DNA from 2 places in the Streptomyces sp. NPDC007983 genome. Region 2 is predicted to be linked to the other one. Evidence: riboswitches for the same ligand, from Rfam matches in the RefSeq annotation. Region 2 holds a riboswitch; the other holds the start of a gene.

Region 1 (15,632 bases), on a different contig from region 2:
TAGTGACCCTGCCGTGATCCGTTCAAATCCCGACGACAAAAAAATTGGCCACAGGCGCATCTTTTACAAACATCGCACGGGCAGTGACGGTCAATTGACGCTGTGCTGATGCTTAGCCGCCGTCAGGTACGCGCAAGTCGTTTCAGCAACAAGGCGGATGCCACGGGGCGCGCTCCGGCGCGCGCGACCCCGTCCGCGACCTCCCGGTCGGTCGACACCACGACCACCGGACGGCCCGGCGGCTCGGCCCGCACCAGCTGCCGGATCAGCTCGTCCGCCGTCACCCCGGGCTTGCTGAACAGCACCCGCACCCCGCGCGGCGGCGCCAGCAGCACCGGAGCCGCCAGCTCCGCCCCGTCGAAGACACACGTCATCTCCGCGCCCGTCTGTGCCGCGAGCACCGCGAGCCCGCCCAGCAGCCGCAGCCGCTGCTTCTCCAACGGCATGGTCGGGTAGCCGGTCTTGGTGACGTTGTAGCCGTCCACCACCAGATGCGCCTGCGGCAGCGCCAGCAACTGGTCCAGCAGCGCCGGGTCCATCTCCGACAGCGCCCTGGTCGCTATGTCCTTCGGCGTCATCTTCCCCGGCTCGACCGCGTCCACCGAGTCCGCCGGATGCGTCGACGCGGGCGGCAGCGCCAGTTCGCGGCGCAGCCCCTGGGCCGCGTCCAGCACGGTGTCCAGCAGCAGCCGCAGCCGCATGTCCTCCACGCTGCGGCCCTCGCGCACCGCCCGGCGGCTCGCCTCCAGCGCCGACTCCGCCTCCGCCAGCCGGGCCCGCAGCCGCCGCGCCTCGCCGTCGGCGGCCGCCTGCCGCGACGCGGCCTCCGACCGTACGGCCTCCAGCTCGCCCTCGGCCTTGCGCAGCGCCGCCGCGCCGCGCTTGACATCGCTCTGCGCGCTGCGCAGCTTGCGCTGCACCGCGTCCGTCTCCTTGCGGGCCGCGTCCAGCTCCGAGCGGGCCCGGTCCGCGTCCTTGCGCGCCGCCGCCCGGGCCTCCGCCAGTTCCTCGCGCAGCCGCTGCAGCTCGCGCTCGGCCTCCTCGCCGGCCCGCTCCGCCGACGCCCGCTGGGCCTCCTCGCCCGCCGCCTCGACCAGCTTCACCCAGCCCGCCGGGCGCAGCACGTACGCCACCGCCGCCACGTCCACCGGATCCGCGGCCGCGGGCGGCGAACCGCCCTCTATGGCCTCGGCCAGCTCCGTCTGGGTCTCGCGCAGCCGCTGTGCGATCCGCTGCCGGAAGACGGGGGCGCTCTCCACCGCTGCGGCCATCGCGTTCCCCGCGAACTTGGCGCGCCGGTTCGGGGTGAAACGGGCGTACTGCCGTAGCTGGGGTGGCAGTTCGGTGACCGTCAGACCACCGAACGCGTCGGCGACCAGCGCCACCACACGCCGCCGCACCCCTTCCGGCAGGGGGCGGTCCAGCGCCTCGGTGACGCCCTCGGCGTCACCGGCCGCCTCGCGGCCGCCCGTCCGGTCCACCACCTTCTCCTCGCTTCGCTTCTCAGGCGCTCGCGTTCGTACTCGGACGGTCCACCAGCTCGATCTGGTCGACCGCGTTGCACCAGCGACAACGCACTGACTCAATGGTCTCACTGACCACATCGCGCTCCTCGACCCGTGGCTCCCCGGCCAGATCCAGGTGGACGAACTCGACCGCCTTCGTCGAGCGGGTCACATCGAAACGGGTGAGGTTGCCGCACAGCGTGCAGCGCCAGCGGGTCTCGGCTGTCGGCGTGGGAACGGCCATGGTGTCGCGTCCTCGCTTCTCGGCTCATCGGCGTGCTGTCACCCTACGGCCTGAGCACTCGGCCATGCCGGGCCCGTACCCGCCACCGGGCGGCGGCGAGGCACTCTGTGCAGGTTGTGCCGGGTACGCGATGATCTGCCCATGATCGAGAAGTCGGCGGGGTCCGGCCGTCCCGTGATGACGTACGCCCTCATCGTCACCTGCTGCCTGATCTTCGTCCTCGGACCCGCCTCCGGGCTCGACCCCCGCTACGGCTCCGGCGGGCACCTCCTCCAGGCCCAGACCTCGTACTTCGAGCGCTGGGGAGTCGTCCCCGCCGCCCTGTGGAACGGCACCCCCGCCGCGCCGCTGACCCCGCTGACCGCGCTCTTCGTCCACGGCAACTGGCTGCATCTCCTCGGCAACATGCTGTTCCTCTACGTCTTCGGGGCGATGGCCGAGGAGCGCATGGGACGTATGCACTTCGCCCTCTTCTACCTGGTCACCGGCTATCTCGCGCTTCTCGGCTACGCCGCCGCCCACGCCGACTCCCCGCAGACGCTGGTCGGCGCCTCGGGCGCCATCTCCGGCGTCCTCGGCGCCTTTCTGTGGCTCTTCCCGCGCGCCCGGGTGACCAGCCTGTTCCCGTTCCTCTTCTTCCTCCCGCTGCGTTTCCCCGCCTGGGTCGTGCTGATCTTCTGGGTCACCCTCCAGTGGCTCGCCGCCCGCCAGGCCGACGCCCGCCCCGGAGTGGCCTACCTCGCCCATCTCGTGGGCTTCACCCTGGGTTTTCTCTACGCGTGGGCCCGGTTCGGGCGGCCGGATAGAGTGGGCGGCGCAGCCAGGTCCAGCGAGGGAGAAAGCCAGCCGTGATCACTTCGATCGTGCTCATCAAGACCAGCGTGGACCGGATCCCGGAGATCGCCGAGAAGATCGCCGCGATCGAGGGCGTGAGCGAGGTCTACTCGGTCACCGGGGCGCACGATCTGATCGCCATGGTGCGGGTGGCCCAGCACGACGACCTCGCGGACATCATCCCGGGCCAGATCTCCAAGGTCCCCGGTGTGGCCTCCACCGAGACGCACATCGCGTTCCGCACCTACTCCCAGCACGACCTGGAAGCCGCCTTCGCCATCGGCCTCGACAGCTAGCGCACGACCTGGCGCGCCGGCACGCAGCGGCCGTCCTCCGTGCGGTAGTCCCACTTCGCGCCGTCCCGGACCAGCTCCTTCACCGCCCGGACGAAGCGCTCCACGTGCTCGTCCGGGGTGCCAGCGCCGAAGCTGACGCGGATCGCGTTCAGGGAGCGCTCACCCGGGGCGGCCTCGGGCGCACCGCACTCCCCCTGCTCACCCGGCTCGCTGTCCAGCAGGGTCCGCAGCAGCGGATGCGCGCAGAACAGCCCGTCCCGTACGCCGATCCCGTACTCCGCGGACAGCGCCGCCGCGAAGTGGGAGCTGTTCCAGCCCTCCACCACGAACGACAGCACACCCACGCGCGGCGCGTCGTCGCCGAACAGCGACAGCAGCCGCACCTGAGGCACCTCCGCAAGACCCTCCCGCACCCTCGCGATCAGCTGCCGCTCCCGGGCCACCAGGCCGTCGAACCCGGCCTCGGACAGCGCCTTGCACGCCGAGGCGATCGCGTACACCCCGATCACGTTCGGCGAGCCCGCCTCGTGCCGCGCCGCGGTGGTGTGCCACTCGACGTCCACCCCGCCGTCGTCCCGCCGCGCGACCTTACGGCTCGCGCCGCCGCCCGCCAGATACGGCCGCGCCTCGCGCAGCCAGTCGGCCCGGCCCGCCAGGACCCCCGCCCCGAACGGCGCGTACAGCTTGTGCCCCGAGAACGCCACCCAGTCCACGTCCGCCTCCGCGATGTCCACCGGGTGATGCGGGGCCAGCTGCGCGGCGTCCAGGACGATGCGGGCGCCGTGCGCGTGCGCCGCCGCGGCCAGCGCCTCCACCGGCCACAGCTCACCCGTCACGTTCGACGCGCCCGTCACGCACACCAGCGCCGGGCCCCCGTCCCGCTCCGCCAGCGCCTTCTCCAGCGTCTCCACCGCCTCGCGCGGCGAGCGCGGCGCGCTCAGGTAGCGCACCCGCACGTCCTCCCGCTGCTCCCACGGCAGCAGCGAGGCGTGGTGCTCGGTCTCGAACACGAACACCTCCGTACCGGTCGGCAGCACGGCGGCCAGCAGGTTCAGCGAGTCGGTGGTGGAACGAGTGAAGACCACCTGGTCGTCCTCCCGGCACCCCAGGAACGCCGCGACCTCCTTGCGGCTCGTCTCGAACAGGTCCGTCGACAGCTGCGACAGGTAGCCCGCTCCCCGGTGGACGCTCCCGTAGTACGGGGCATACGCGGCGACGTCGTCCCACACCCGTCGCAGGGCGGGCGCGCTGGCCGCGTAGTCCAGCGCGGCGTACGTCACCTCGCCGCCGGTGACCAGGGGCACGGTGACGTCACTGCCGAGGACGGCGAGCGGGGCGGAGGTCTCGACTGCAGAAGGGCACACGGACATGGCGAATTCTCCCGATGGGTCGCAGGCATGCGGAACATGGCTCAACGCACGGCGGATCCGCGCGGAGCGGGTGGGAAAACGGGCGCTGCGGCCCTAGCGCATTCGCTGCGTCACGGAAGAACTCCCTCGACCACCAGGACCCCTAGTGCGAGGGGTCCGCGCTTGCCGCGCGCCTCGCTGCGAGCGGCCTGGTCATCACCCGGGGCACCCCGCCACGGACGGAGGGTTGCCGGACAGCGGGCCGGGGCCGAAGTCGCTGTCGCTCGTGACCTGGCGCGATTATGCCACGGCGCTGCGCGGCGCCCAGCCCCCGTCCGCATAGTGGACCTGTCCCCCACCCTGCCCCTCCCCGAACCGGGGGCAAGCCCCCGGCCCCCCACTGCCCCTCAAGCGCCGGAGAGGCTGGGTAGCGGGGCATCTCCGCCCCCGCCCCGGAGTGGCGGCTCCGCGCCTGGCCCCGGCTCCTCGAACGCCCCCAGCTACCGCTGCGAGGTACCCCCCTGGACCTGGGAAGCGGGACATCACCGCCCCCGGCCCCGGCCCCGGCCCCGGCCCCGGAATGGCGGCTCCGCCCCTGGACCCCGCTCCTCAAGCGCCGGAGAGGCTGGGGAGCGGGGCATCTCGCCCCGCCCCGGGGTGGGGGGCTCCGCCCCCGGAGCCCGCTCCTCGAACGCCCCCAGCTACCGCTGGGAGGTACGCCCCTGGGGCTGGGGAGTGGGGCCCGTTCGCCCCGGCAGGACCCTGGAGGGACTGGGCGCCCCGGGCGCCGGGGCGGGGACCGGCCGGGGGTCTGGGGGCGCAGCCCCCGGTTTCGGGAAGGGGCGGGGTGGGGGACGAGCACCGGACCGGTCCCGGCCCCACGTGTCCGCGACCAACGGAGGGGCTTGTGCCCCGGGCGCGAGGCCGGGGCGCGGGGCAGAGCCCCGGTTCGGGAAGGGGCGGGGTGGGGAAGAGGCCGCGGCCGCGCGCTCCTACGCGTTGCTCGCGTGCACCCAGCGTTCCAGGGCGTCCCTCGCCGCGCCCGAGTCGATGGACTCGGCGGCTCGGGCGACGCCCGTCGCGATGCGGGCCGGGAGCGGGGCGTCCGCCGGGTCGCGGTGCCAGTCCAGGGTCGCCAGGGCCGCGCCCGCGTTCAGCAGGACCGCGTCCCGTACCGGGCCCGTCTCGCCCGCCAGGAGCCGGCGTGCCACGTCCGCGTTGTACGAGGCGTCGGCGCCGCGCAGGGCCTCCACCGGGGCCAGGTCGAAGCCGATGTCGCGCGGGTCGAAGGACTCCTGGCGGACCGTGCCGTCCCGTACCACCCACACCTGGGAGGTCGCGGTCACGGTGAGTTCGTCCAGGCCGTCGTCGCCCCGGAAGACCAGCGCCGAGGAGCCGCGCTCGGCCAGCACCCCGGCCATGATCGGCGCCATCCGGGCGTCGGCGACGCCCGTCACCTGGCAGCGGACCCGGGCCGGGTTGGTGAGGGGGCCGAGCCAGTTGAACGGGGTGGCGATGCCCAGTTCACGGCGGGCCGCCGCGACGTGCCGCAGCGAGGGGTGGAACTTGACCGCGAAGCACATGGTGATGCCCGCTTCCTCGGCGATCTCGGCCACCCGGGCCGGGCTGAGGTCCAGGTTGACGCCGAGCTTCTCCAGGACGTCGGAGGCGCCGCTCGCGGAGGACGAGGCGCGGTTGCCGTGCTTGACGACGCGCGCGCCCGCACCGGCCGCCACCAGGGCGGACATGGTCGAGATGTTGACGGTCCTGGCGCGGTCGCCGCCGGTGCCGACGATGTCGACGGTCGGCCCGGGCACCTCGATCGTCTTGGCGTGCCCGTACATGGCGCGGACGAGGCCGGAGAGTTCCGCGACGGTCTCGCCCTTGGCCCGCAGCGCGACCGCGAACCCGGCGATCTGCACGTCGGTGGCCTCACCGCGCATGATGCGGTCCATCGCCCAGGCGGTGTCGTCGGCGGTGAGGTCCTGGCCGCCGAGGAGCGAGCTGAGCACGTCCGGCCAGGTGCGGGCCGTCGCGGTGCTGTCGCCTCCGGCTGGGGTCACAACGTCCATGGTCCGCTCCTGAATGATGCCTGGGCCGCACAGCTCACACGGCTGGATCAGCGCTCGATCAGGGCAAGCCTATCGGCCTGACAACGGCCAGGGCCCCGGGCCGGACGGTGAGGTCCGGGCCGGGGCCCTGGTCTGTGGCGTCAGACGACGGAAGGGATCAGTGGTGGCCGTGGCCGCTGGTGATCTCCTTGTACTCCTCGGAGGTCGGCTTCGGGATGAAGGCGTCCTTGCCGTAGTAGCTCTTGGACAGCCTGGCCCGCAGCTTCTGCGACGCGCCGACCTTGCGGCGGACACCGTTCTCGTCGACCTCGGGGCCGATCTCGTACGGCTTCGGCTGCTCGTGCTGGGTGAGCACGTGCAGCTGGTCCTGCGTGAGCGGCTCGTGCACCTCGATGAACTCACCGTGCGGCAGGCGCTTGATGATGCCGGTCTCGCGACCGTGCAGCACCTTCTCCTTGTCGCGCCGCTGGAGACCCATGCAGATCCGGCGGGTGACGACGAAGGCGATGACCGGGCCGACGAAGAAGGCGATCCGCACGAACCACGTGATCGAGTTGATCGACAGGTGGAAGTGGGTGGCCCACAGGTCGTTGCCGCCACCGACGAGCATCACGAAGTACACGGTCAGCCAGGCGACGCCGAAGGCCGTACGGGTCGGGGCGTTGCGCGGGCGGTCCAGGATGTGGTGCTCGCGCTTGTCGCCGGTGATCCAGCCCTCGATGAAGGGGTAGAGGCCGATCGCGAAGAGGACCAGCGGGAAGAGCACGATCGGGATGAACACGCCCAGGACGAGCGTGTGACCCCATGCGGTGATCTCCCAGCCGGGCATCACACGGACCAGACCCTCGGCGAAGCCCATGTACCAGTCGGGCTGGGCGCCGGTGGAGACCTGGTCGGGCCGGTAGGGGCCGATGGTCCAGATCGGGTTGATCGTGGCGATCGCGGAGATGGCCGCGATGACGCCGAAGACCAGGAAGAAGAAGCCGCCCGCCTTGGCCATGTAGACCGGCAGCAGGGGCATGCCGACGACGTTCTTGTTGGTCTTGCCGGCCCCGGGGTACTGCGTGTGCTTGTGGTAGAAGACCAGGATCAGGTGCGCCACCAGCAGGCCGAGCATGATGCCCGGCAGCAGCAGGACGTGGACCGGGTAGAGCCTCGGGATGAGGTCCATGCCCGGGAACTCGCCGCCGAACACGAACATCGAGATGTAGGTGCCGACGACCGGGATCGACAGGAACACGCCCTCGATGAACCGCAGACCGGTGCCGGAGAGCAGGTCGTCGGGGAGCGAGTAGCCGGTGAAGCCGGTCAGCATGCCGAGGAAGAACAGCAGGAAGCCGAACAGCCAGTTGATCTCACGCGGCTTGCGGAACGCGCCGGTGAAGAAGACGCGCATCATGTGCACGAACATCGCGGCGAGGAAGACCAGCGCGGCCCAGTGGTGGATCTGCCGGATCAGCAGACCGCCGCGCACCTCGAAGCTGATGTCGAGCGTCGAGGCGAACGCCTCGGACATCCGCACGCCCTGCATCGGGACGTACGGGCCGTGGTAGACGACCTCTTCCATGCTGGGGTGGAAGAACAGCGTCAGGTACACACCCGTGAGGATGATGATGATGAAGCTGTAGAGCGCGACCTCGCCCAGCATGAAGGACCAGTGGTCCGGGAAGATCTTGCGCATGTTGGCCCGGGCGAGGCTGTAGATGCCCAGCCGGCCGTCGGCCCAGTCGGCGACGCGCTCGCCCGCGGGCGCTTTGCCGCGCCGCTGCGTGCCCGTGTCTGTTGCAGTACTCATCCGCGCTCCCAGTAAGCAGGACCGACGGGCTCCGAGAAGTCGCCCATGGCTTCGAGGTACCCCTGGTCATTGGCCTTGATCCGCAGCTGGGGCAGCGCGTGACCGGCCGGACCGAAGATCACTCGGCCACCGTCGGAGAGGTCGAACGTCGACTGGTGGCAGGGGCACAGGACGTGGTGCGTCTGCTGCTCGTACAGGTTGATCGGGCAGCCGACGTGGGTGCAGATCTTCGAGAAGGCGACGATGCCCTCGTGCGACCAGTCCAGCTCGCGCTTGTCCTTGATGTTCTCCGGCTGGAGCCGGACCAGCATCAGGGCGGCCTTGGCGATCTCGGTCTGGAAGTCGTGCTGGTCCTCGCTCATGCCCTCGGGCATGGCGAAGGTCAGGGAGCCCACGGAGATGTCCTCGGGCCGCAGCGGCTGCATGGTGTTGTAGTTCATGAGCCGCTTGCCCTTGGCCCACTTGGTGTGCCGGAGCTTGGTGCCCGGCAGCGGGCCGAGGTCGCGCAGCAGCACCACGCCGGAGAGCGGCACCAGGGCGAGCGCGCCGAAGAGGGTGTTGCGGGCGAGCTTGCGGCGGCCGAAGCCGGACTCCTTGGCACCCGCCGCGAAGTCGTCGAGGACCTTGGCCTTGACCTCGGGGCTGGCCTCGATGGCGTGCCGGTCGTCGGCGATCTCCACGTCGGACATCAGCGTGCGGGCCCAGTGGACCGCGCCGGCGCCGATGGCGAACAGCGCGATGCCGAGGGTGAGGCCCAGCGCGAAGTTCAGCGCGCTGATGTGACCGATCGGGAAGACGTAGATGTACTTGTCGACCGGCAGCGCCACGTAGGAGGCGATGAAGGCGATGGTCGCCAGCATCGAGACCGTGAAGAGCAGGGCGACGGTGCGCTCGGACCGCTTGGCGGCCCGCTCGTCGATGTCCTGCTGACGGTGCTCGTGCGGGGGCAGCCCCGGGTCGGCGAACGGGTCTTCCACGACCGCGGTCGCGCCGCCCTCCGCCCGCTCCTCGGGCAGCTTCTCTTCTGCTTGTGAAATCTCGTGGCTACTCATGACTTCTTGGCCTTTGCGGTCCGGGCGGCGACCCAGATGGTGAGGACGATCAGCGCGCCCATGCCGAAGACCCAGGCGAAGAGGCCCTCACTGACCGGGCCGAGCCCGCCGAGCTCAAGGCCACCGGGGGTCTTGGACTTGTCGCTGTTGACCGTGTCGAGGTACGCGATGATGTCCTGCTTGTTCTTCTCCGGCATCGTGGTGTCGGGGAAGGAGGGCATGTTCTGCGGGCCGGTCTGCATGGCCTCGTACAGATGCTTCTTGCTCACGCCCTCGAGGGACGGCGCGTACTTGCCGTTGGTGAGAGCACCGCCCTTGCCGGCGAAGTTGTGGCACTGCGCGCAGTTCGTGCGGAAGAGCTCTCCGCCCTTCGCGGCATCCGCGCCGTCGGTGCTGTACTGGCTCTTGGTGGGCGTCACCGGCCCCGCGCCGAGCGAGGAGATGTACGCGGCCAGCTGCTCGATCTCGGCGTCCGAGTAGATGTTCTTCTTCTTCGGCACCTGGGCGCCCGGCTGCTGGGCGGGCATCCGGCCGGTACCGACCTGGAAGTCGACGGCGGCCGAACCGACGCCGACCAGGCTCGGGCCGTCGGTGGTCCCCTGACCGCCCGTACCGTGGCAGCTGGCGCAGCCGACGGAATAGAGCTTTTTGCCCTCCTCGATGGCGAGGGACTGGGCGGAGCTGTCATCGGCCTTCGCCTCGCTCGGCGAGAACGCGGCGTACAGCCCCCCAGTGACCGCCAGCGCGAAGAGTAGGACGACGAGCGCAGCCAGCGGATGGCGCCGTCGTGCGGAGAGCTTTTTCACGGATTACCCCGGTGTCAGGATCTTCTGCGTCGATGCTTTAAGGACGTGCTTCCGGTCGCGGAGACCGGCTTACTTGATCATGTAGATCGTGGCGAAGAGGCCGATCCAGACGACATCGACGAAGTGCCAGTAGTAGGACACGACGATGGCCGCCGTCGCCTGCTGGTGAGTGAACCTCTTGGCCGCGTACGTCCTCCCCAGGACCAGCAGGAAGGCGATGAGTCCGCCCGTCACATGCAGTCCGTGGAACCCGGTGGTCAGGTAGAACACCGAACCGTACGGGTCGGAGGAGAGCGAGAGCCCGTCCTTCTTGACCAGTTCGGTGTACTCGAAGATCTGACCGCCGATGAAGATCGCGCCCATGATGAAGGTGATCACGAACCAGGAGCGCAGCTTCCTCACGTCGCCACGCTCGGCGGCGAAGACACCGAGCTGGCAGGTGAGGGAGGAGAGCACGAGGATCGTGGTGTTCGTCGCCGAGAACGGGAAGTTCAGCGAAGACGCCATTTCCTTCCAGTGCTCGGCTCCGGTCACCGATCGCAGGGTGAAGTACATCGCGAAGAGGGCCGCGAAGAACATCAGCTCGGAACTCAACCAGATGATGGTCCCGACGCTGGTGAGGTTCGGCCGGTTGACCGACGGGTGCGCGTGCCCGGTATCTGTTGCTGTTGCTGTCGCCACGACCGACATTATGTCGGTCGCTTATCCGGCCCTCACTCCCGGGGGTGCCGTTCGGAGTGTCCAGGGCCGTGTCAAGGGCATCGATGCTGCTCGTCGCCGCTGTTCCGGCCGGTCCCTCGAAGGAGGGAGAGATCGGTTCGCCCCCTCCTCCGGAAGGCTGTACGGGAGTAACATCCGCCACAGGAGCCCGGTAGTCCCCTTGGCTGATGCGGAGGAAACGATGCGGCCGACCGCCACGGTGCTGGTCTACAGCGACGACGCGAACACCCGCGAACAGGTGCGGCTCGCGACCGGTCGCCGGCCCGCCGCCGATGTGCCTCCGGTGGAGTTCGTGGAGTGCGCGACCCTCCCCGCCGTCCTGACGGCGCTGGAGGACGGCGGGATCGACGTGTGCGTCCTGGACGGGGAGGCGGTCCCCGCGGGCGGGATGGGCGTCTGCCGGCAGATCAAGGACGAGATCTTCCAGTGCCCGCCGGTGGTGCTGCTCATCGGCCGCCCGCAGGACGCCTGGCTGGCCACCTGGAGCCGCGCGGAGGCCGCGGTGACGCATCCGGTGGACCCGGTGGCCCTGACGGACGCGCTGGCCGGGCTGCTCCGCAAGCGGCTCGCGGTGGGTGCCTGACCGCACTCCGTGCGGTCTCACGCGGTCACGCCATGGGGCGGAGCCGGGCCGAGTCGGCCGGGGTGCTGCCGTCCCGCTGGCCGGCGGCGAGGGCGCTGCCCTGGCGCCAGTCGGCCCAGGCCATGTTCCAGTCGCCGTAGCCGTTGCCGAACGGGGCCATGTCGTCCCCGTTGCTGTTGATGACCTTGACGATGTCGCCGAGGTGCACGGTGTTGAAGAACCACCGGGCGTTCTCGGTGGACATGCCGGTGCAGCCGTGGCTGACGTTGGCGTACCCCTGCGAGCCGGTCGACCAGGGCGCGGCGTGGACGTATTCACCGCTCTCGGTGACCCGGGCCGCCCAGTAGACCATCAGGTCGTAGGAACCGGCGCCCAGGCCGATGCTGGCGCCCGTCATCCGCACCGCCGACTCCTTGGCGAGGATCACCTTGGTGCCGTTACGGGTGTCGAACCCGGGCATACCGGTGGTGATCGGGATGGTCCGGATCACCTCTCCGTTCCGCCGCACCGTCATCTGGTGGGTCCCGGAGTCGGTCAGGGCCTCGATCCGGTCACCGGTGGTGATCCGCAGCGACTTGGCCCGGTCGCCGTAGAGCCCGCCGCCGATCCTGATGCCCTTGAGGTTGGAGCGCACGTTGACGGTGGCGTGTGCGGGCCAGTACTCGGCCGGGCGGTAGTGCAGCGTCTTGCTGTTCACCCAGTGCCAGACGCCGTCCACCGCGGGCTGTGAGTCGACCTTCAGGCCCCGCTCGATGACGGCCCGGGCCGAGGGGTCCTTGACCGCGCGGCTCAGCTTGGCGGTGATCGGCTGGCCCACCCCGTACTCCCCCGCCTTCGGCCCGAAGGTGACCTTCAGCAGCTTGTGGGCGGAGCTGGTGGTGAAGTTGATCGTACGGCGGCCCGGCGCGCCGCCCGAGTCCTCCGTGGACACCCGCAGCGTGTAGTGGGCGCCCGCCGCCAGCGGCACGGTGGAGCGCCACCGGCTGCCGTCCGGCATCAGCTCGCCCCGTACGTACCGGCCTGCCGCGTCGGTGGCGGTGACGTCCGTGATCCTGCCGTCGTCGCCCTTGGCGGTCACTTGGAGCGGCCGGTCCGGATCGGCGTTGTGTGCGCCGCTCTCACCGCTGAACGAGATCTGGTCGGCGGCGTCGTACGGCTTGGCGGACAGCGGGTCCGAGGAGGGGCCCCCGCATCCGCTGAGACCCGCTATCAGCGAGGCCGCCAGCAGGGCACTGGAGAGCACCGCCCGGGTTCGAGGAGATCGAGGTGTGTGGTTCATGCGATCACGCTATGGACGCCCACGGCGGACGGCGCGCCGAGCGAGGCACCAGGGTGACGGTCCCCTGTTGGCCCGGGGTGCCCCGGCAGGCGAGTGAGCCGACGGGGCGCGCCGCTGTCGAAAGGGAGACGCGCGCAGGGAGCGAGGGCTCGTATCGATATGCGGCTCCGCCGCGCGAGCGACCGAGCACGTCGACCGTCGACCGGGGGCACCTCCCAGCGGTAGCTGAGGGCGGCCGAGGCGCCCCGGAGGCGAACCGAGCCTCAAAAAAGGGGGGCCCGGCACCTGTGCGGTGCCGGGCCCCTTGATCAGAAACCGCTACTGGTTCTGGTTCTCGCCGCGGTAGTACTCGAAGACCCACCCGAAGAGGCCGACCATGATGATCGGGGCCGAGAAGAACAGCAGCCACCAGCCGAAGACCACGCCCATGAAGGCCAGGGCGCCGCCGACGGCCAGGGACAGCGGCTGCCAGCTGTGCGGGGAGAAGAAGCCCAGCTCACCGGCGTCGTCGGCGACATCGGCGTCCTGGTTGTCCTGCGCCCCGACATCCACCCGGCGCGCGGTGAACGCCAGGTAGAAGCCGATCATGATGCTCAGCCCGAAGGCGAGGAACAGCGCCGTGGTGCCGGCGGGCTCCTTCGACCACACGCCGTAGACGATCGCCATCAGCAGGATGAAGACGGCGAGCCAGAGGAACATCCGGCCTTGGACCTTCACTTGCCGGCCTCCTTACCACCCGCGAGGGCCTTGTCGTCGTCGGCCGCACCCTGGTGCTCGAGCTGGTCGAGCGCCGCGATCTCGGGGTGGTGCAGGTCGAACGCCGGGGATTCGGAACGGATCCGCGGGAGGGTGAGGAAGTTGTGCCGCGGCGGCGGGCAGGAGGTGGCCCACTCCAGCGAGCGGCCGTAGCCCCACGGGTCGTCGACCTCGACCTTCTTGCCGTACTTGGCGGTCTTCCAGACGTTGTAGAGGAACGGCAGGATCGACAGGCCGAGCAGGAACGAGCTGATCGTGGAGATCGTGTTCAGCGCGGTGAAGCCGTCGGCCGCCAGGTAGTCGGCGTACCGGCGCGGCATGCCCTCGGCGCCCAGCCAGTGCTGCACCAGGAAGGTGCCGTGGAAGCCGATGAACAGCGTCCAGAAGGTGATCTTGCCGAGCTTCTCGTCCAGCATCTTGCCGGTCATCTTCGGCCACCAGAAGTGGAAGCCGGAGAACATCGCGAAGACCACGGTGCCGAAGACCACGTAGTGGAAGTGGGCCACCACGAAGTACGAGTCGGAGACGTGGAAGTCCATCGGCGGCGACGCCAGGATGACGCCGGTGAGACCACCGAAGGTGAAGGTGATGAGGAAGCCGACCGCCCAGAGCATCGGGGTCTCGAAGCTCAGCGAGCCCTTCCACATCGTGCCGATCCAGTTGAAGAACTTGATACCGGTCGGAACCGCGATCAGGAACGTCATGAAGGAGAAGAACGGCAGCAGCACCCCACCGGTGACGTACATGTGGTGCGCCCACACGGTCACCGACAGACCGGCGATGGAGATCGTCGCGGCGATCAGGGTGAAGTAACCGAACATCGGCTTGCGCGAGAAGACCGGGATGACCTCGGAAATGATCCCGAAGAACGGCAGCGCGATGATGTACACCTCTGGGTGTCCGAAGAACCAGAAGAGGTGTTGCCACAACAACGCCCCGCCGTTGGCCGCGTCGAAGACATGCGCCCCGAATTTACGATCCGCCTCCAGGGCGAACAGCGCGGCGGCCAGCACCGGGAAGGCCAGCAGGACCAGCACGGCGGTCAGCAGCACGTTCCAGGTGAAGATCGGCATGCGGAACATGGTCATGCCCGGAGCGCGCATGCAGATGATCGTGGTGATGAAGTTGACCGCACCGAGGATCGTGCCGAAGCCGGAGAAGGCCAGACCCATGATCCACATGTCGGCGCCGACGCCCGGCGAGCGGACCGCGTCCGACAGCGGCGAGTACGCGAACCAGCCGAAGTCGGCCGCGCCCTGCGGGGTCAGGAAGCCGCCCACCGCGATGAGCGAGCCGAAGAGGTACAGCCAGTACGCGAACATGTTCAGCCGCGGGAACGCCACATCGGGCGCGCCGATCTGCAGCGGCATGATCCAGTTCGTGAAGCCCGCGAACAGCGGGGTGGCGAACATCAGCAGCATGATCGTGCCATGCATGGTGAACGCCTGGTTGAACTGCTCGTTCGACATGATCTGGGTGCCGGGACGAGCCAGCTCGGCGCGCATGAAGAGCGCCATCAGTCCGCCGATGCAGAAGAACGCGAACGACGTGACCAGGTAGAGCGTGCCGATCGTCTTGTGGTCCGTGGTGGTCAGCCACTTGACGACGACATTGCCGGGCTGCTTGCGGCGCACCGGCAACTCATCCTCGTACGAGGCGGTTGCGTCGGCACCCTGGGGTTCGTTGAGGATGCTCACTGTGTCTTGGTCTCCGCGTTCTTGGCGGGGTCCGTCTGCGCGATGCCGGCCGGGATGTATCCCGTCTGGCCCTTCTTCGCCAGGTCCTTCAGGTGCTGCTGGTAGCGCTCCGGGGAAACGACCTTGACGTTGAAGAGCATCCGGGAGTGGTCGACGCCGCACAGCTCGGCACACTTGCCCTTGAAGGTGCCCTCGCGGTTCGGGGTGACCTCGAACCGGTTGGCATGGCCCGGGATGACGTCCATCTTCATCAGGAAGGGGACCACCCAGAACGAGTGGATGACATCGCGGGAGGTCAGGATGAATTCGACGGACTCACCCTTGGGCAGCCACAGGGTCGGACCCGGGTTGCCGTTCTGCGGATTCCGCTCGCCGGGGGTGCCGGTGTCGTAGACGCCCTCGGCGCCCTTGGGGACCGTGTCGAGCATCTTGTTCGGGATGGACGACACCTCCTTGGGGGTCGCCTTGGGGCTGGCCGGGTTCCCGTCCACGTTCTCCATGTAGTTGAAGCCCCAGCTCCACTGGTAGCCAACGACGTTGACTACGTGGTCGGGCTTCTTGGAGGTCTTGAGGAGTGCGTTCTCATCGCGCGCGGTGAAGTAGAACAACACCGAGACGATGATGATCGGGACCACGGTGTACAG
Region 2 (15,632 bases):
CGGTCGCCCGCTAGGGGGCGTCTTGCAGCGCCCGCAGCTGCGCCAGGAACCAGTCGCGGGGCGGCAGCGCCGTCGCCGCGGCGGCCAGCTGCTTGGTGCGGTCCGCCCGCTCGTCCTCCGGCGTCCGCAGCGCCTCGTCCAGCGCCCGCGCCGTGCCCTCCACGTCGTACGGGTTCACCACGACCGCGTGCGCGCCCAGCTCCTCGTACGCCCCCGCCTCCCGTGACAGCACCAGCGCGCAGCCCCGCTCGGAGACGACCGGCACCTCCTTGGCGACCAGGTTCATGCCGTCCCGGATCGGGTTGACGAGCGCCACGTCGGCCAGCCGGTAGGCGGCCAGGGAGCGGGCGAAGTCGTCCTTCACATGGAGCGCGACCGGCTGCCAGCCCTCCGTCCCGTACTCCGCGTTGATCTCCTCGGCGAGCACCCGCACCCGCTCGGTGTAGTCGCGGTAGACGGCGAGGTCCTGGCGGGACGGATAGGCGAAGGCCACGTGGACGACGCGCTCGCGCCACTCGGGGCGGGTCTCCAGCAGGCGGCGGTAGGCCAGCAGCCCGCGCACGATGTTCTTCGACAGCTCCGTGCGATCCACCCGGACGATCGTCTTCCGGCCGGGTCCGATCTGCTCGCGCAGCGCCGCCAGCCGCTCGTCGACATCGGCCGCCCGCGACCGCTCCCGCAGGAAATCCGCGTCGGCGCCGAGGCCGTGCACCCCGAGCCGGGTCTCCCGGCCCTCGAAGCGCACGGCGGCCGCGGAGCCGTCCGTCCCCCGGACGACCTCCGCGCCCAGCACCGCCGCACAGCAGTCGGCGAACGCTGCGGCCCAGCGCCCGGTGAGGAAGGCGGCGCGGTCGCCGCCGAGGATGCCGCGCAGCACGCCCGCCGCGACATCGTCCGGCAGCAGCCGGTAGTAGTCCGGGGGCGCCCAGGGCGTGTGCGAGAAGTGGCCGATCCGCAGATCGGGGCGGCGCGCCCGCAGCAGCCCGGGGACCAGCGCCAGGTGGTAGTCCTGCACCAGCACGACCGCGCCCTCGGCCGCCTCCTGGGCGAGCGCGTCGGCGAAGGCCGCGTTGTACGTCTCGTACGCCGCCCACTGGGCGCGGAACTCCGCGTCGAAGACCGGCTCGACGGGGGTCTGGTAGAGCAGGTGGTGGACGAACCACAGCACCGAGTTCGCGACGCCGTTGTACGCCGCGGCGAACACGTCCGGCGCGATGTCCAGCATCCGCACCTGCTGCCCGCCGGTGTGCTCCGGGTCGAGGTGCCCGGCCCCGGCGCGGCGCGCCGCCTCGCGGTCGCCGTCGCCGAGGGCGGCGCACACCCATACGGCACCGGCGTCGGGCCCGATCGCGCTCAGCCCGGAGACCAGCCCGCCGCCCCCGCGCTTGGGGACGAGCGAACCGTCCTCGTCCAGCGCGTACGAGACCGGGCCGCGGTTGGACGCGACGAGGATCGGTGCGCTGCGTTCAACGGCCATGTCGCGAGCCTAGCCATCGGGCACCGCGCGCAAACGTACGTGCGGTTTCTTGTGCCCGGGAGGGTTACGGCGCGCGCGTCGGCCTGTGCGTCCGGGGGGGTGTACGTGCGGTTTCTTGTGCCCGGGAGGGTTACGGCGCGCGCGTCGGCCTGTGCGCCGGGGGGGTGTACGTGCGGTTTCTTGTGCCCGGGAGGGTTACGGCGCGCGCGTCGGCCTGTGCGTCCGGGGGGGGTGTACGTGCGGTTTCTTGTGCCCGGGAGGGTTACGGCGCGCGCGTCGGCCTGTGCGTCCCGGGGGAGGTGTACGTACGGTTTCCCGTGCCCGGGAGGGTTACGCGACGCTGTGCCGCCCGCGCTCCGCGTACTCCGGGATCTCGACCATCGGCGGCCGCTCCTCCGTGTCGACCGCCGTCGTCCGCGGCTCGAAGCCGTTCTCGCCGCGCTCGAACTGGGTCAGCCGCGGCCGCACCAGGTGGCCGCGGGCCAGCCGCAGCTGGGCGGTGCGGTAGATCGCGGCGGCCATCCTGCCGAGCGCCTTGCCGTCCTGGTGGCGGTGCTTGCGCACGCCGATGTCGACCTGGGCGAGGGCGTCGAGCCCGACCGTGTGCAGCGCGTCGACGAGCAGGCCCAGCTCGACCCCGTACCCGACGGGGAACGGCAGCCGCTCCAGCAGCGAGCGCCGGGCCGCGTACTCGCCGCCCAGCGGCTGGACGAACCCGGCCAGCTGCGGCCAGTGCAGGTTCAGCAGCGGCCGGGCGACCAGCTCGGTGACCCGTCCGCCTTGGCCCGCGGTGTCCCGCAGCGGCCGGTCGTACATGCCCTTGACCAGCTGCACCTCCGGGTCGGTGAGCAGCGGCCCGACGATCCCGGAGACGAAGCGGGCGTCGAATTCGCGCAGGTCGGCGTCGATGAAGCAGACGATGTCGCCGCTGGTCGCCAGCAGCGACCGCCACAGCACCTCGCCCTTGCCGGGCAGCGCGGGCAGCCGGGGCAGCAGCGTGTCGCGGTGCACCACGGCCGCCCCGGCCGCGGCGGCGACCTCGGCGGTGCGGTCCGTGGAGCCGGAGTCCAGCACCATCAGCTCGTCGACGAGCGGCATGTCCTCGGTCATCAGCTCGCGGCGGATCGCGGCGACGATCTCGCCGACGGTCGCCTCCTCGTTCAGCGCGGGCAGCACCACGCTGACGCTGGTCGCCGTGTGGCGCTTCGCGGCCAGCAGGTGGTCCAGCGGACGGTCGTCGGCCGACCAGGAGCGGTGCTCCAGCCAGCGCTCCACCTCATCCAGCACCTGTTTTGTCTCCCTGCTGTGTTCGCTTGCCGTGATCGTTGTGATCCATCTCGCGGTTCGGACGGCTGGTTCAACCCTCCGGGCCGTCGGTTACAGTCTTGAACAGCGCACATGACCTTCGTATGTCGGGGGCACCGTGCGGACAAACGCCCCGGGTACGGCCCGGCGGCCATACCGCTCATCCAGAGGGGCAGAGGGAACGGCCCGTTGAAGCCCCGGCAACCCTCCAGCTGGTCTCGTTCACTGCAGCGAGGCTCCCAGCTCGGGAAGGTGCCAATTCCGTCTCGTGGCGAAATGCGTCCCGAGGAAGATGAGGAGAAAGGGCCTCGCCTCCATGGCTGTGCAATCCGTAGAAAGCTCAACCAACTCCGCCGCCGCTGATTCCCCGGCGTCTTCCGCTTCCGCCGCGTTCGGTCCCGCCGTCGCCCTGTCCTGCCGCGAGTGCGGTGAGCGCTTCGACCTCGGACCGATCTTCGCTTGCGCGTCGTGTTTCGGGCCGCTGGAGGTCGCGTACGACCTTCCGGGCGGCGACCCCGAGGGGCTGCGGCGGCAGATCGAGGCCGGTCCCGACAACATCTGGCGCTACGCGCCGCTGCTGCCCGTCCCCGCCGACGTGGCCACGCTCCCCAGCCTGAGCCCGGGCTTCACCCAGCTCGTCAAGGCCGACCGGCTCGCCCGTGAGCTGGGCATCACCGGCGAGCTGCACGTCAAGGACGACTCCGGCAACCCGACCCACTCCTTCAAGGACCGGGTCGTCGCCATCGCCGTCCAGGCGGCCCGCACCTTCGGCTTCACCACCCTGTCCTGCTCCTCCACCGGCAACCTGGCCGGCGCGGTGGGCGCCGCGGCCGCCCGTTCCGGCTTCCGCTCGTGCGTCTTCATCCCGCACGACCTGGAGGCGGGCAAGGTCGTCATGGCCGCCGTCTACGGCGGTGACCTGGTCGGCATCGAGGGCACGTACGACGACGTCAACCGCTTCTGCAGCGAGCTGATCGGCGACCCGGTGGGCGAGGGCTGGGGCTTCGTCAACGTCAACCTGCGGCCGTACTACGGCGAGGGCTCCAAGACCCTGGCGTACGAGATCTGCGAGCAGCTCGGCTGGCGGCTGCCGGACCAGATCGTCATCCCGATCGCCTCCGGCTCCCAGCTCACCAAGATCGACAAGGGGCTCAAGGAGCTGATCGCGCTCGGTCTGGTCGAGGACAGGCCGTACAAGATCTTCGGCGCCCAGGCCGAGGGCTGCTCCCCGGTCTCCACCGCCTTCAAGGCGGGCCACGACGTGGTGCGCCCGCAGAAGCCGAACACCATCGCCAAGTCGCTGGCCATCGGCAACCCGGCGGACGGTCCGTACGTCCTGGACATCGCGCGCCGCACCGGCGGGGCGGTCGAGGACGTCACCGACGAGCAGGTGGTCGACGCGATCAAGCTGCTCGCCCGCACCGAGGGGATCTTCGCGGAGACCGCGGGCGGTGTGACCGTCGGCGTGACCAAGAAGCTGATCGAGGACGGGCTGCTCGACCCGTCCCTGACGACCGTCGTCCTGAACACCGGCGACGGCCTCAAGACCCTCGACGCGGTGGCCCCCACCACGGGTCCCTCCGCCATCATCCGACCCACCCTTGACTCGTTCCGAGAGGCTGGCCTCGCATGAGCGTCAACGTCCGAATCCCGACCATCCTGCGTACCTACACCGGCGGCCAGGCCGAGGTCAGCGCCGAGGGCGCGACCCTCGCCGAGGTTCTGGCGGACCTGGAGAAGAACCACGCGGGCATCGCGGCCCGCGTCCTGGACGACACCGGCAAGCTGCGCCGCTTCGTGAACGTCTACGTCAACGACGACGACGTGCGGTTCGCCGAGGGCCTGGGCACGGCCACGCCGGACGGCGCCGGGGTGTCGATCATCCCCGCCGTCGCGGGTGGCTGCTGACGCCCCATCACCCCTCTCACCTCTGGAAATCGCCCCGTCCGGGAAGAAGCGGACGGGGCGATTCCGTGTGTGGAATCGCGATAGAGTTGCCCCGCCTCGACCAAGGGGCGCGGGCTTCCCCATCGGCCCCGGCGCCGGAACCGCATATGAGAACTCGTCAACTTGTGCGCAAACTGTGTGCGCGATTTGTCGGGTTGGTACCCTATGTCCCGCCGGGTTTGCCCGAACTTCACAGGAATTCTCCACTTATTACCGATCGGCCGTGCCCAGAATTCTCGTCCAATTGACCTGTTGCAGAGGGCGTTGGGACGGATACATTCAGCGGCGGTCGACGCGTTCCGGCGCACACCCCCCTCGACTCGGGGGGTGAGGTCTGACCCGGGTCCGCGGAGTGCGGTCCTGCGCAAGGGCCAGCAATAGGGGAGTTAGGAATGGCTCAGGGCACCGTCAAGTGGTTCAACGCGGAGAAGGGGTACGGCTTCATCGCGGTCGACGGTGGTGCGGACGTGTTCGTCCACTACAGTGCGATCCAGATGGACGGTTACCGCACCCTCGAGGAAGGCCAGCGGGTCGAGTTCGAGATCTCGCAGGGCCAGAAGGGCCCGCAGGCGGACATGGTCCGCGTGGCCGTAGGCTGACGCGCCGAACGCGAGGCAGCTGACTGAAATACCGGAGGGCCCGTACCCCGCGAGGGGGCGGGCCCTCTGGCATGTCCGCGGGTTGGTACGCGGGTCGGCCCTCAAGGCTCCCTTGACGCCCGTCGGGCGCTTGCACTCTCATGGGGCGAGTGCTAATTATTGCGTTAGCACTCTGAAGGTGAGAGTGACAGAAGGATCGGGTCGGTGAGGCTCGCCGACGCCGCGCGGGGCAAGGAACCGCACGGTAGGCAGGCCGTCCGTCGCGGGCGCCAGGCGCGGTCCGGAGCAATCCACCCCGTCTTGGGAGGACCACTTCACATGGCCAAGATCATCGCGTTCGACGAGGAGGCGCGGCGCGGCCTCGAGCGCGGGATGAACCAGCTCGCCGACGCCGTCAAGGTCACCCTCGGCCCCAAGGGCCGTAACGTCGTCCTCGAGAAGAAGTGGGGCGCCCCCACGATCACCAACGATGGTGTGTCCATCGCCAAGGAGATCGAACTCGAGGACCCGTACGAGAAGATCGGCGCCGAGCTGGTCAAGGAGGTCGCGAAGAAGACGGACGACGTCGCCGGTGACGGCACGACGACCGCGACCGTTCTCGCCCAGGCGCTGGTCAAGGAGGGCCTGCGGAACGTTGCCGCGGGCGCCAACCCGATGGCCCTCAAGCGCGGCATCGAGAAGGCCGTCGAGGCCGTCTCCGCCCAGCTGCTCGAGCAGGCCAAGGACGTGGAGACCAAGGAGCAGATCGCCTCCACCGCCTCCATCTCCGCCGCCGACACCCAGATCGGCGAGCTCATCGCCGAGGCCATGGACAAGGTCGGCAAGGAAGGCGTCATCACCGTCGAGGAGTCGCAGACCTTCGGGCTCGAGCTCGAGCTCACCGAGGGCATGCGCTTCGACAAGGGCTACATCTCCCCGTACTTCGCGACGGACATGGAGCGTATGGAGGCGTCGCTCGACGACCCGTACATCCTGATCGTCAACTCGAAGATCACCAGCGTGAAGGACCTCCTCCCGCTGCTCGAGAAGGTCATGCAGTCCGGCAAGCCGCTGCTGATCATCGCCGAGGACATCGAGGGCGAGGCGCTGGCGACCCTGGTCGTCAACAAGATCCGTGGCACCTTCAAGTCCGTCGCCGTCAAGGCCCCGGGCTTCGGTGACCGCCGCAAGGCCATGCTCGGCGACATCGCCATCCTCACCGGTGGCACCGTCATCTCCGAGGAGGTCGGCCTCAAGCTGGAGAACGCGGGCATCGACCTGCTCGGCCGCGCCCGCAAGGTCACGGTCACCAAGGACGAGACCACCATCGTGGACGGCGCCGGCGACACCGACCAGGTGCAGGGCCGCGTCAACCAGATCCGCGCCGAGATCGAGTCCTCGGACTCGGACTACGACCGCGAGAAGCTCCAGGAGCGCCTGGCGAAGCTGGCCGGCGGCGTGGCCGTCATCAAGGCCGGTGCCGCGACCGAGGTCGAGCTGAAGGAGCGCAAGCACCGCATCGAGGACGCGGTGCGCAACGCCAAGGCCGCCGTCGAGGAGGGCATCGTCGCCGGTGGTGGCGTGGCCCTGCTGCAGACCGTCTCGGTCTTCGAGAAGCTGGAGCTCGAGGGCGACGAGGCCACCGGTGCCCAGGCCGTGCGCCTGGCCCTGGAGGCCCCGCTGAAGCAGATCGCCGTCAACGCCGGCCTCGAGGGCGGCGTCGTGGTGGAGAAGGTGCGCAACCTGACCCCCGGCCACGGCCTCAACGCCGCGACCGGCGAGTACATCGACCTGATCGCCGAGGGCATCATCGACCCGGCCAAGGTCACGCGCTCCGCGCTGCAGAACGCCGCGTCGATCGCCGCGCTGTTCCTCACCACCGAGGCCGTCATCGCCGACAAGCCGGAGAAGGCCGCTCCGGCGGGCGCCCCGGGCGGCATGCCGGGCGGTGACATGGACTTCTGATCGGCTTCGGCGCCCCGCGCGCCGGTCGGTCATACCGTCCACTGACGACGGCGGGGCGGCACCCTTTCTCCCAGGGGTGCCGCCCCGCCGCCGTGTTTTCTGCCGCCGTGTTTTCCTGCCGTTGCGGCCTTTTGCCGTTGTGGCTTTTTGCGGTTGTGGCTCCTTGCCGTTATGGCTTCTTGCCGTTGTGCCCCGCTGCTTCGAGGGCGGCCCGCAGATGGCCGTTCGCCTCGCCGAGCAGTTTCTCGGCGGTGGGCGCGTCCACGCCGCCGAGGATCGTGAGGATGGCGTTCTTGGCCTCCCAGCCGGTGGCCGCCAGCGCGCTCTCGATCCGCTCGTCCGGGGCGCCGGTCGCCAGCGAAACGATCCGGCGGGTGCGCGCCCGCAGCTTCTCGTTCGAGGCGCGCACGTCGACCATCAGATTCCCGAAGGTCTTGCCCAGCCGGATCATGGTGATGGTCGAGATCATGTTGAGCACGAGCTTCTGCGCCGTACCCGCCTTGAGCCGGGTGGAGCCGGTGAGCAGCTCCGGTCCGACGACCACCTCGATGCCGTGGTCGGCGGCCGCGGCGAGCGCCGAGCCCGCGTTGCACGACAGCCCGACGGTGAGCGCCCCGCGGCGGCGGGCGTGCTCGACGGCTCCCACGGCGTACGGGGTGCGGCCGGAGGCCGAGACGCCCACGACCGCGTCGTCCGGCCCGATCCCGATCCGGTCCAGGTCCTCGGCGGCCAGCTCCGCGCTGTCCTCCGCGCCCTCCACGGACGACACCACGGCGGTCTCCCCGCCCGCGATCAGGCCGACCACCCGGTCCGGCCGGGCGTTGAACGTGGGCGGGCACTCGCTCGCGTCGAGCACCCCGAGCCGCCCGGCGGTGCCCGCGCCCGCGTAGACCAGCCGCCCGCCGCCCGCCATGCGCGCGGCGATGCCGTCGATGGCGGCGGCGATCCGGGGGAGCTGGGCGGCGACGGCGGCGGGAACTCCGGCGTCCTCGGCATTCATGACGCGGGCGATCTCGACGGTGTCGAGCCGGTCGATCTCGGCGAGTTCGGGGCGGAAGGCCTCGGTGGTGAGGGTCTCCAGCTGGGCGCGGAGCTGTTGCTGCTGTTGTTGAGGTTGCTGCTCGGCGGCGGAAGTCATGGCGAAGCGGCTCTTTCCCTACGTGAGCGTGACGGTGGGGGGTGGTGGCGACGGCGCGCGGGCGCCGGTCGATCTCAGCGGTGGCGCGGGCGGGGGTCGTGCCGGTGCGCGAGGGCCTCGTACGAGGCGGACAGGGCGGGCGCCGCACTCTCGTACGTGCGCTGCGCCACGCCTATGAACAGGCAGTCCACCACCAGCAGCTGGCTGGTGCGGCTGGACATGGCCGCCGGGCGCAGCTCGCTCTCGCGCGCGGTGGAGGTGGTGAGGACGAGGTCCGCGTACTGCGCGATCTCGCCGTCCGGACGGCCGGTGATCGCGATGGTGGTCGCCCCGCGCTCGAAGGCGACGCGCAGTGGCTCGATGACGTCCGTCGTCCGCCCCGAATGGGTGATCGCGAGCGCGACGTCGTGGGAGTGGAGCTGTACGGCGTTGGTGACGGCCAGGTGCGGATCGGCGTGCGCGTGCGCGATCAGGCCGATCCGCAGCAGCTTCTGGACCAGGTCCTGGGCGACCAGGTTCGACGCGCCGATGCCGTACACGTCGATCCGGCGGGCGGCGGCGACCGCGGCGACCGCGGCCTCGACCTGGCCGGTGTCGAGCCCCGCGGCGGTGTCGGCCAGACACTGCTGTTCCTCCTGCGCGAGCTTGGTGATCACGTCGCCGATCGGGTCGTCGACCGCGATGTCCGCCGTGACGGCCGGGGCCCGGCCCGCGGCCTGCTGTGCGGCGAGCGCGGCGAGCGCGAGGCGCAGATCGCGGTATCCGGGGTAGCCGAGCAGCCGGGAGGTGCGTACGACGGTGGCTTCGCTGGTACCGGTGCGCTCGGCGAGCCCGGTGACGGTGAGCGCCGCGCAGCCCGCAGGGTCGCCCGCGACGGCCTCGGCGACGCGCTGCATCGAGCGGGTCATGGAGGGGCCCAGGGTGCGGACCTTCGCCGCGAGCGCGGAGGGGGCGGGCACGGCGGGGTCGGTGAGGGGAGTGAAAGTTTCCTTCAACTTGCTACTCACATCTGAAAACTATTTCCGGCCACGAGGCCCGTCAAGACTGCGCGCGGAGGGCCTTTTATGCGCCTCCCCCGCGCGGGAAGGCGGCGCGGCGAAGCAAAGGTGACAATGGGACCCATGAAGCTCGAACACGCACTGCACGCGGCACGGGCGCTCGTCCTGGCCGATCTCGCGGCGGGAGACGTCGCCCACGCCGACATCGTCTCGCTCGTCGAGGACGCCATCACGCACCGCCGCTGGTGGGTCGAGCAATGGCCGGAAGGCGTGGCGTACGTCGCCGGTCTGGTCGCCCAGGACGTCCAGGACGCCCTGCTGGAGCGCTACGGCCGCTGGCCCCTGTGCCCCGTCTGCACCCGGGGCGGCGATCTCCACGCCCTCGACGTGGAACCCGAACTGGGCCCCGACCCGCACTGGGTCTGCGGCAAGACGGCGGTTGCGGTGGCCCCCGTGGGCTCGTTGGGGACCACCCTCTGATGGCCGTACTGATCGACCCGCCCTCGTGGCCGGGCCACGGCCGCATGTGGTCCCACCTGGTGAGCGACGTCTCGTACGACGAACTCCACGCCTTCGCCACCCGCATCGGCGCCCCACGCCGCGGCTTCGACCGCGACCACTACGACGTCCCCAGCGACCTCTACGCGCGGGCGGTGCGGGCGGGGGCGGAGGAGGTCGGCAGCAAGGAGCTGCTGCGGCGCCTTACGGCGGCGGGCCTGCGCCGCCGCCGGGGACCTGCGGCGCGCGGCTGAGGGCTTACCGGACCTGGCTGGACGCCTCTGCCTCGCGTGCAGGGGCCGAGGTCTGCCCGGCGGCGATCACGCGCGACGCCCCCTCCGTGCGGTGCAGCCGCGCGGCGATCGCCGTGGTCACGATGCCCGTACCGGCCAAGGCCGCGCCCGTCCAGGCCACTGCCGGGTAGCCCCAGCCCGCGTCGATGACCAGGCCACCGAGCCAGGGGCCCACCGTGTTGCCGATGTTGAAGGCGGACGTGGTGGTCGCGCCCGCGAGCGTCGGGGCGGCGTTCGCGACGTTGAACATGCGGGCGTTGAGCGCGGGCGCGGTGAAGAAGGCGGTGAAGCCGAGCAGCAGCGCCAGGCCCACGGCCGCGACCGGGCTGTGCGCGGTCAGCGCCAGGACGCTCAGCACCACCGTCGAGGCGGTGATGCCGCCGTACATCGTCCCGAACAGGTGCGCGTCCGCGATCCGCCCGCCGAGCGCCGTACCGATCAGCGCGCCGACGCCGAACAGCGCCAGCACGGTCGGCACCCAGCCCTCGTCCAGCCCCGCCACGTCGGTGAGCAGCGGCCCGAGATACGAGAACAGGCAGAAGACCGCGCCTCCGCTCAGCGCGGTGGTGACCAGCGCGAGCCAGACCTGCCGGTCCCGGTAGATCCGCAACTCGGCGCGCAGCCGCGGCCGGTCCTCCCCGGTCGGCGCCTCCGTACGCGGTACGAGCGCGATCACCCCGATCAGCCCGACCACCGACAGCCCTGCCACCGCCCAGAAGGCCGCTCGCCACCCGGCGTGCTGCCCCAGGAACGCCCCGGCCGGAACCCCGGCGATGTTCGCGATGCTGAGCCCGCCGACCATCACCGCCATGGCCCGCGCCCGCGCGTTCACCGGCACCAACGAGACGGCCACCGCGGCGCCCACGGCCCAGAACCCGGCACACGCGAGCGCGCTCACCACCCGCGACGCGAACAACACCCCGTACGACGGCGCCACCGCCCCCGCGACCTGCCCGAGCCCGAAGACGGCGAGCAGCGCGATCAGGGTCGTCCGCCGCGGCAGTCGCAGGGTGGCCGCCGCGAGCACCGGCGCCCCGACCACCATCCCGATCGCGAACGCCGATATCAGCAGCCCGGCCGTGGGGATCGTCACCCCCATGTCTGCTGCGACGGGTTGCAGCAGCCCGGACAGCATGAATTCGGAGGTCCCGAGGGCGAAGACGGACAGGCCAAGTACATAAACGGCGATGGGCATGCCGACGTCAACGCCGCCGGCCTGTCGGCCATTCCTCGGCTGGGGCGTTCCCCATCTCCCGAACATTCACTCGAAGTGATGGCGTGGGGGGCTGAGGCCTGGCGTGGTTACGGAGAGTGATGAAGAATCGAGATGTGAACCCGCCGAGGGGAGGTGGGTGTTGAGGCATTACGGGGGGAGCGATCGCCATGCCGACCGCCATGGCCGAGGACATCACTGAGGACGCGACCGAGAACACGATCAACGAATCGAATGGCCCAGACCTCCTGGACGAATGGGCCGCTCACCTCGCCGCCACCGCACCGGGCCCGCACACCGCATCGGTTCTGCCGGTCCTGCGCGCGGAGGAGCTGTCGCATACCGGCCGTATCGATGCCCTGAAGGCACTGGAACGCCACGCCGCCTGGATCCAGGCCCAGCAGGCGGACATTCTCGCCGCGCTGGAATCCGACGCCTGGACCTCGATCCCACCGGCAGGATGGGATCGCAATACCGAGGCCGCCTGGAACTTCACCTGTGAGGAAGTGGCCTGTGCCCTGAAGCTCTCCGGTACGACGGCCGCCAAGCGCCTGGAAGTCGCACGCCAGTTGGCCAGCCGTTACCCGCCCACACGCGCCCTCCTGGCCCAGGGCGAGATCTCCTACTTACAGGCCGCAGCGGTCACCGAAGCCTGTGCCGTCCTCGCTCCCGAGGTCGCGGAGCAGGTCGAGGCGGCCGTGCTGCACAAGCTGCCGGCCATGACCACCGGCCAGACCCGCCGCGCCTTGGCCCGCGAGATCGTCCGAGCCGATCCCGACGGCGCCGAGGAGCGGCACCAAGCCCGCAAGCGACAGCGGCAGATGGTCCACTACCCGCAGGACGACGGCATGGCCATGTGGGGCGCGGTCCTCCCGGCCGAACAGGCCGCAGCCATGACCGCCGCGGTCGACACCCACGCCGCCACCCTCCCCGACGAGGGCCGCACACTGGAACAGAAGCGGGTCGACGCGCTCTACGACCTCGTCGTCAACCGCACCGCAAGCAGCCCCGAACCCTCAGGCGGCCGCTCGGCGGCGGTGGTCCAGGTGACCGTCCCCCTGGACGTCCTGATCGGTGACAACGACGACCCCGCCCACCTCAAGGGCTATGGGTACATCACCGCCGGTCAGGCCCGCGGGGTCGCCTTCGCCGAAGGCACCGTCTGGCGTCGCCTGATCACCCATCCCACCACCGGGATGCTGATCAAAACCGACCCCACCACCTACAAGCCCACCGCCGAAGTCGAGCGCCACGTCATCGCCCGTGACGCCCACTGCACCTTTCCCACCTGCAACATGCCCGCCAACCGCTGCGACCTCGACCACGTCGAACCCTTCAACCACACCGACCCCACCGCAGGAGGCCAAACCACCCCCGACAACCTCACCACCCTCTGCAGACGCCACCACCTGATGAAAACCCACCACCCCGGCTGGGCCCTGAAACGCGACTCCGAATCCGGCACCACCACGTGGACCGCCCCCACAGGCCACACCTACACCAACCGCCCGCACGATTACCGGTGAGTGACCAGCATGACGGAATGGCAGATCAACCACGCCCCGGAGTGGAAGGTGCGTCGCATCGAGGACGGCGGCCTTGCCCTCCCTCTCCACATCAGCAGAGGCGATCAGCGCCTCGGCACTGCCGAGCTGCGACTGACCCCCACCGCGGCGGAGCACCTGCACGCGGCCCTGTGCTACGCGCTCGACGGCCAGTTCCCGCCCGGCACCGCCCCGGACTGCCGCAAGCCGATCCGCTACCCGGGTCGCCGTTAGAGGTGCCCCGTGTCCACTTCATGTTCATGGGCGCCGTCCTCGACATAGGCGAGGAGTCGTCCACCCCTGCTCTCGGCGACCCGCAGCGCGTCTGTCAATGCCTCCGCCAGTCGGCAGGCCAGGAAGCGAAGCTCTACGACGCCAACCTTCTCGTTGGCAAGCAACCTCTTTGCATGCCCGAGCAGTTGGGCTCCCATGTCGAGTTGTAGCGCCTCGATCTCATCTGCCTTCCGGCTCAACCGGCTGTTGTCGTCGTCAGTCGACACGTAACAGGGCTTGCCCTCTGGGCCGGACCACGGCAGGAGGCGTAGGCCGTTCATGACATCAGCTCCACTCAGCTGTTCCCGGTATCCCCTGATGGGCACCGTGTGTAGTCAATTGGTGACCAGGGCAACGCGGTAGCCAATAGAATGAGACGCCTTAAACGGCAGCGCGCAAGTCTGCGACCTGCTGTGATGCTGGCCGTGATCAGATAGCGAGAGGTCACAGCAGTGGACGAGACAACCCCACCCGCTCACTTGAATCCGCTCCAGCGCTTCGGCCGTGACGTCAAGCAGGTACGTCTCGCCCGCAAGCTCACGCAGAAGCGCCTTGGCCAAGCGGCCGGCTACTCGGAGGCGTACGTCAGCAGGGTGGAAGCCGGGAAGCTCCTGCCCAGACCGAGTGAGAAGTTCGCGAAGGGGTGCGACACCGCGTTCGGCACAGGGCAGTTGTTCGCGGACATGCTCCGGAGGATCGACGAGGGCGACCATCCTTCGTGGTTCACCCCGTACCTCAACCTGGAGCGCAAGGCGTCGCGGGTGCTGGACTACTCGGCGAATCTCGTGATCGGCATTCTCCAGACGAAGGACTACGCAGGAGCTATCTTCCGCGCGTACTTCTCGCAGGAAGAGGCCGAGGTGATCGAGGGCAAGGTCGCAGCGCGACTGAGTCGGCGTGAAGTGTTCGAGTTGGAGACGCCGCCGCTCCTATGGGCCATCCTGAACGAGGCGTGCCTACGAACGGTCGTAGGCGGTGCCGACGTCATGGGAGGGCAGCTTGAGTACCTCCTGACGGCTGCTGCGTCACCGCACATCACGCTTCAGGTCCTGCCGTTCTCGGCTGGCGCTCCAGCCGCTTCGACGAAGCCCTTCACATTGCTGCGCTTCCCGGACTCGCCCACGGTGCTCTACACCGAGACCCGGGTAGGAGGGAGGATGCACGACTCTCCTCGGACGGTCGCCTCAGCCCTGGATGACTATGATCTGCTCAGGGCGCATGCGCTGTCCCCGGACCGATCACTGACACTGATCAAGACGCTGGCGAAGGAGTACCGCGCATGAGTGCCGATTTCGATCTCACCGCTGCCGAGTGGGTCAGGTCCTCTTACAGCGACGCCAACGGCGGCCAATGTGTGGAGTTCTCCCGCACATTTGCCCAGACTCACGACGTTGTCCCGGTCCGTGACTCCAAGAACCCGCACGGTCCGGAGCTGATCGTCTCCACAGACGGCTGGTCGTTGTTCGTCACCGCTCTCATACGTGGAGCGTTCGCCGCCGCTTGACCCAGGTGTCTTAGACGTCGCTTGTCATGGTGCTGTAGTTCGTTCATCGGTGTACGGCGGACTTGGCGACCCGGTTGTTTGAGGCAGCCGTTGTCGCAGTCACTGGGCTGTGCCGGTCAGCAACCAACGACGTACACGCACCTCCAGTAGCATCCGTGTACCTCCTGGGCGAGTGGGAGCGGTTACGTCCCACCCGTACTTCTCCTTGAACGCGGTCACGACCTCAGGCGGGAACCGGTCGCCGATCAGCGATACGTCGCCTTCGGCGACGACCGGGAACCGGCCGTCCTCCAAGGCGAGGGAGACGCGCGGTTCGGTCTGGACATTCCTGACCTTGATTGAGTTCTGATCGACACCGATCCACCATCTGGAGGTGTCGTAGACGAACCAGACGGGCGTCACATGCGCAGATCCATCCGGACGAACAGTGCACAGCCAGACGTTCCTCTCCTTGGCCAAGCGCATGCGGACGGCTGACCCTGGCACACTCGCAAGATCATTCACCCGTCCATTCGACCAATACTCCCGATGAAGCACATCGGGCTGTGGCACGGACCAACGTCCTAGGTCTCAGCAGCCAACAGAAACGACCGCTTAGCTTGAATTGCAACCGTCATTCCTGCGACGCGCATGAGCGGCAGACTGAAGTCGCCGGCGTCGCCTCGTCAGAGCCAATGTAGAGCTGAGCCTTGCCCTTGACCCATGGGTCAAGGCTTAGTGTCCGGCCATGAACGCGACTCATTGTCTTGTACGTCTGGCCCGCCGCCCGCTGGATCGCCGAAATGGCTAGGCGCCCAGCAGCTCCAGCTCCGTGGTCATGTTGCGGCGGGCCGCCGGTTCCCAGCGGTCGTGGCCGATCCGGGTGCGGAACAGGCAGGGCAGGCCCAGGAGGTGGCGGA

What was found. A riboswitch is a leader RNA that binds a small molecule or an ion and turns the genes downstream of it on or off. The one in region 2 is predicted to bind S-adenosylmethionine.
Positions count from the first base shown of each region.
Region 1: another riboswitch for S-adenosylmethionine. It lies ahead of ACFZCY_RS07435 (aminotransferase class V-fold PLP-dependent enzyme); the one in region 2 lies ahead of thrC (threonine synthase).

Region 1 covers NZ_JBIBJI010000002.1:663,550-679,181, reverse strand. The annotation lists gene ACFZCY_RS07455 (NYN domain-containing protein) at 123-1,484, opposite strand; gene ACFZCY_RS07450 (hypothetical protein) at 1,504-1,749, opposite strand; gene ACFZCY_RS07445 (rhomboid family intramembrane serine protease) at 1,891-2,601, shown strand; gene ACFZCY_RS07440 (Lrp/AsnC family transcriptional regulator) at 2,598-2,879, shown strand; gene ACFZCY_RS07435 (aminotransferase class V-fold PLP-dependent enzyme) at 2,876-4,249, opposite strand; SAM riboswitch class IV at 4,403-4,520, opposite strand; gene trpD (anthranilate phosphoribosyltransferase) at 5,221-6,300, opposite strand; gene ACFZCY_RS07425 (cytochrome b N-terminal domain-containing protein) at 6,458-8,095, opposite strand; gene ACFZCY_RS07420 (Rieske 2Fe-2S domain-containing protein) at 8,092-9,147, opposite strand; gene ACFZCY_RS07415 (c-type cytochrome) at 9,144-9,953, opposite strand; gene ACFZCY_RS07410 (heme-copper oxidase subunit III) at 10,023-10,643, opposite strand; gene ACFZCY_RS07405 (hypothetical protein) at 10,855-11,256, shown strand; gene ACFZCY_RS07400 (Ig-like domain-containing protein) at 11,282-12,535, opposite strand; gene ACFZCY_RS07395 (cytochrome c oxidase subunit 4) at 12,854-13,252, opposite strand; gene ctaD (cytochrome c oxidase subunit I) at 13,249-14,988, opposite strand; gene coxB (cytochrome c oxidase subunit II) at 14,985-15,632, opposite strand, start outside.
Region 2 covers NZ_JBIBJI010000001.1:118,805-134,436, reverse strand. The annotation lists gene otsB (trehalose-phosphatase) at 1-14, shown strand, start outside; gene ACFZCY_RS00610 (trehalose-6-phosphate synthase) at 11-1,477, opposite strand; gene ACFZCY_RS00605 (glucosyl-3-phosphoglycerate synthase) at 1,808-2,764, opposite strand; SAM riboswitch class I at 2,940-3,081, shown strand; gene thrC (threonine synthase) at 3,099-4,415, shown strand; gene ACFZCY_RS00595 (MoaD/ThiS family protein) at 4,412-4,690, shown strand; gene ACFZCY_RS00590 (cold-shock protein) at 5,122-5,328, shown strand; gene groL (chaperonin GroEL) at 5,647-7,272, shown strand; gene murQ (N-acetylmuramic acid 6-phosphate etherase) at 7,442-8,410, opposite strand; gene ACFZCY_RS00575 (SIS domain-containing protein) at 8,485-9,417, opposite strand; gene ACFZCY_RS00570 (hypothetical protein) at 9,532-9,888, shown strand; gene ACFZCY_RS00565 (DUF4031 domain-containing protein) at 9,888-10,160, shown strand; gene ACFZCY_RS00560 (Cmx/CmrA family chloramphenicol efflux MFS transporter) at 10,165-11,394, opposite strand; gene ACFZCY_RS00555 (DUF222 domain-containing protein) at 11,583-12,938, shown strand; gene ACFZCY_RS00550 (hypothetical protein) at 12,948-13,190, shown strand; gene ACFZCY_RS00545 (hypothetical protein) at 13,187-13,510, opposite strand; gene ACFZCY_RS00540 (Scr1 family TA system antitoxin-like transcriptional regulator) at 13,682-14,512, shown strand; gene ACFZCY_RS00535 (DUF397 domain-containing protein) at 14,509-14,733, shown strand; gene ACFZCY_RS00530 (pyridoxamine 5'-phosphate oxidase family protein) at 14,833-15,198, opposite strand; gene ACFZCY_RS00525 (hypothetical protein) at 15,520-15,632, opposite strand, start outside.